Regions from separate parts of the Pseudarthrobacter sp. J1763 genome, predicted to be linked through region 1. Evidence: riboswitches for the same ligand, from Rfam matches in the RefSeq annotation. Region 1 holds a riboswitch; the other holds the start of a gene.

Region 1 (2,188 bases):
CCAACCGGCCATAATCGAGCCGCCGCGCGAAACGATCCCGGTGACGCGGTTTGCGGTCAGCGGTACGTAGCGAAGCAGCACACCGGCGTGAATGGTCATGTAGTCCACACCTTGCTCGCACTGCTCAATCACCGTGTCCCGGAAAATTTCCCACGTGAGCTTGTTTGCCTCGCCGTTGACTTTTTCCAGGGCCTGATAGATCGGCACGGTGCCAATGGGAACGGGGGAGTTGCGGATGAGCCACTCGCGCGTGGTGTGAATGTCATCGCCGGTGGACAAATCCATCACCGTGTCAGCACCCCAGCGGGTGGCCCACTGAAGTTTGTCCACCTCTTCGGCAATGGAACTGGTCACCGCAGAGTTGCCAATGTTGGCGTTGATCTTGACCAAAAACGCTTTGCCAATGATCATCGGCTCGGACTCGGGATGGTTGATGTTGTTAGGAATGATGGCTCGGCCAGCTGCTACTTCGCTGCGGACCAATTCCACTTCGCAGTTTTCCCGCAGCGCCACAAACTTCATCTCCGGGGTTACAAGTCCCTGGCGCGCATAGTGCATTTGTGTGACGGTGCGCCCGGCAACTGCCCGACGCGGCACGGGCCGGGTTCCCTTCCACTCTGCGGAGGCGGCGCCGCGCCGCAGAGCCGACTTGCCGTCGTCGAGCAGGTTCCTGCCCCGCCCGGTGTAGGCCTCGGTGTCTTGGCGCTCGGAGATCCACGGAGCCCGGAACGGTTCCAAGCCCAGTACCGGGTCACTTCCTGGCCCGGCTGTTCGGTACAGCTGAAGCGGCGGGTTGGCCGCGCCGTTGGGGGACGGGTCCAAAGCCACTTCGGTGACGGGGACACGGATGCCACTTTCGGCGTCGGAAATATATGCCAAAGAGTGGGACGCGAGGCTCATTACGGGCGTTGGTGACTCGTTTTGGGTAGAGCTGTGCTGTGAATTTGTGGTGCTCAAGGTGTTGCTCACTTCCTTCGCCGGCATTACCCGGACAGGTTCAACGGTCGCAAGCTGCGTCAGCCTGATCTCAGCCCATGCATGGGCACCCGTGTGGTCGTAGACGAAGCTACCACAAGGAATCGCCATCCACTTGGAATAAATTGAAGCTTCAAGTAATTTAATAGAGTGAACCCACAACGAGAGCCGTTGCGATCCACGTCAGGAGATACCGTGTCCACTGGTGCAAACACCCAAGACCTTTTGCCCGCCGAGCTGAATATGGGCACGGTGATGCTCAAGGTCGGCGACCTCAAAATGATGTCCAAGTACTACCAGACGGCCTTGGGCTTAGACGTTGTGGCCGAACAAGACGGCGGACTGTACCTGGGCCGCGGCGCCACCCCGGTAGTTCACCTCGCCCCGGCAGCTGGACTCCAACTGCCCTCCCGCGGCGAAGCCGGCTTGTTCCACACGGCAATCCTGTTCAAAGACCAGCCCTCGCTCGCCGCAACCGTAGCCACCGCAGCCAACTTTGAGCCGCAAGCTTTTGTAGGCAGCGCCGATCACCTGGTCAGCGAAGCCTTCTACTTCACTGACCCGGAAGGCAACGGAATTGAGCTCTACTTCGACAAGCCCCGCGAGTCCTGGAAATGGGACGGAGCGAACGTGGTGATGGACAATGTCGCCCTGCCGCCGCAGCAGTACCTCAACGATCACCTCAGCGAAGCATCCCTCGAGAACCAACGCCAAGCAGACGCAGGCGTGGGCCACGTCCACCTCCAAGTGGGAGACGTTGCCAAAGCCGAACAGTTCTACGTCAAAACCCTTGGCTTTGAACGAACCGCAGGTTGGCACGGCCAAGCACTCTTCGTATCCGCCGGCGGATACCACCACCACATGGCCATGAACGTCTGGAACAGCCGAGGTGCCGGTCCCCGCAAGGACACCCTGGGCCTGGGCGAAGTTCTCATCGAAGTTCCCGCCAGCGATGACCTCGGTGCGCTCGCAGATCGGCTCAAGGTTGCCGGCTACGCCTCACACCACACCGGTGCCGAACTTCGCTTCGAAGACCCGTGGAAGAACCAAATCCGCGTTGCGGTGCGCTAAATCTTGAGGCACGCTGGGCTAGGCTGAAGCTGGCACCGTGAAAGCGGAGGCCTAGTCCCATTGAGCAGCACTACAGCGAGGTAATCGTGCCGGAAATCACCAGCTTCACTGAAGTATTTGTAGCCACTCACGACGCAGCACT
Region 2 (2,188 bases), on a different contig from region 1:
GCAGCGACGTCCCGAAATACCCGTAACAGTGCCTCGTATATGGTTCTGCCCCAGTCTGCACCTTCCACCGAGGGGGAAGGTCAAGAGGCTGACTCCGCTCTCCCGGCCCGGGGCGCCACCCGCGGGTTCCTACCCCCTGTTGACCTTCCACTAAACTGGAAGGTCAAGGAGGAACCCCCCGGGGACGAGAGGTGCATGATGCTTATCGGCGAAACTGCCGCAGCCGCGGGCATGACGGCCAAGACCCTGCGGTTCTACGAGGACCGCGGCCTATTGCCGGCCGCCGACAGGGCACCGAACGGATACCGCGACTACGCCCAGGAAACAGTCAGCCGGCTGGAATTCATCCGCCGCGGCCGCACGGCCGGACTGACCCTTGCCCAGATCGGTGACATCCTCTCCGTCCGGGACATCGGCCAGGCCCCCTGCGTACACGTCCGGGATCTGCTGGCCAAACAGCTCCGCGACCTCGACGCCCGGATCGCAGAACTCACGGCACTGCGTGCAACCGTTGCCGAATTTCATGACGCCGCGGCCGCCGGGGACCCTGCAGCCTGCGACCCCGAACGCATCTGCAGCTACCTCTAAACCCGACCAGATCCCGACGCTCCTCCTGTGTGACTGCTAGTTCGGATTGGCGGTTTTTTCGCAGCTCGGTTTGGCGGTTTTAGCTAATTCCTATGACGAGGGTTGATGTCAGTTTCAGAAGTCGACTGCACGGAATAGCAGAAGGCGTCTGCACCATTCCCGGGTGCTGTGCGTTGGCCGGGCTGGCGGTTGACCGAGGAGCGCGTCAGCCCCGGCAGCTGCGAACAGGAGGCCTCAGCTGCCGGAGATATGTCATATCCCCATCGCTGGGAGGGCCTGCTTCCGAGGATGGAGGCCCTCCGGGGAACACCAGTCATCATCCAACCGGAACGGGCACGCCGGGGTGCTAGGGTTTTTTCATCCACACGGGTGCCCTAATGCAGGGGCTGAGATCGGGCTGATGCAGCCTGCGACCGTTGAACCTGTCCGGGTCATGCCGGCGAAGGAAGTAGGAAACCACTGATGAACGCCATGAATTCACATTCGCTCGCGTACGCCCGCGACCCGGAACACGGCATTAGCGTCCCTGTCACGGAGATCGCCTTGGAGGACTCTCCGAACGGGGTGAAGAATCCACCGTTCACGGTGTACCGGACGGCCGGGCCCGGCAGCGATCCGGTAATCGGCCTGGAGCCGTTCCGGTCCGAATGGATAGAATCCCGGGGCGACACCGAGCCCTACGGCGGACGGGAACGGAACCTGCTCGATGACGGCAAGTCCGCCGTGCGCCGGGGTGCCGCGTCCGCGGAATGGAAGGGCGCGCAGCCGGTGCCCCGCCGCGCCCTCAACGGCAAGACGGTCACCCAGATGCACTACGCCCGCCAGGGCGTGATCACGCAGGAGATGCGGTTCGTGGCAGTGCGGGAGAACTGCGACGTTGAACTGGTCCGCAGTGAGGTGGCGGCGGGCCGGGCCATCATTCCGAACAACATTAACCACCCTGAATCCGAGCCGATGATCATCGGCAAGGCGTTCCTGGTGAAGATCAACGCCAACATCGGCAACTCGGCCGTGACCAGCTCCATTGCCGAGGAAGTGGACAAACTGCAGTGGGCCGCCCAGTGGGGCGCAGACACGGTGATGGACCTCTCCACCGGCGATGACATCCACACCACCCGTGAATGGATCATCCGCAACTCCCCCGTCCCGATCGGCACGGTCCCGATCTATCAGGCGCTGGAGAAGGTCAACGGCGAGGCCAATGACCTGACCTGGGAGATCTACCGGGACACCGTGATCGAGCAGTGCGAGCAGGGCGTGGACTACATGACCGTCCACGCCGGCGTGCTGCTGCGCTACGTGCCGCTGACCGCAAACCGGGTGACCGGGATCGTCTCCCGCGGAGGGTCCATCATGGCCGGTTGGTGCCTGGCCCATCACCAGGAGAACTTCCTCTACACCCACTTCGATGAACTGTGCGAAATCTTCGCCAAGTACGACGTCGCCTTTTCCCTGGGCGACGGCCTGCGGCCGGGGGCGACCGCGGATGCCAACGACGCCGCACAGTTTGCCGAACTAGACACCCTGGCGGAGCTGACCAAGCGCGCCTGGAAGTACGACGTGCAGGTCATGGTCGAAGGCCCGGGCCACATCCCCTTCC

The links. Region 1 has a riboswitch for thiamine pyrophosphate ahead of thiC (phosphomethylpyrimidine synthase ThiC). Riboswitches for the same ligand answer to the same signal wherever they lie in the genome.
Region 2: linked by a shared signal. The riboswitch ahead of thiC (phosphomethylpyrimidine synthase ThiC) and the one ahead of thiC (phosphomethylpyrimidine synthase ThiC) in region 1 are both predicted to bind thiamine pyrophosphate.

Annotation. Positions count from the first base shown of each region.
Region 1 covers NZ_JBNPEN010000008.1:32,996-35,183, forward strand. Annotated here, with positions in the region: gene thiC (phosphomethylpyrimidine synthase ThiC) at 1-900, opposite strand, end outside; TPP riboswitch at 953-1,060, opposite strand; gene ACQQCD_RS09570 (VOC family protein) at 1,219-2,046, shown strand; gene ACQQCD_RS09575 (hypothetical protein) at 2,133-2,188, shown strand, end outside.
Region 2 covers NZ_JBNPEN010000021.1:16,133-18,320, reverse strand. Annotated here, with positions in the region: gene ACQQCD_RS13635 (heavy metal-responsive transcriptional regulator) at 199-588, shown strand; TPP riboswitch at 944-1,053, shown strand; gene thiC (phosphomethylpyrimidine synthase ThiC) at 1,051-2,188, shown strand, end outside.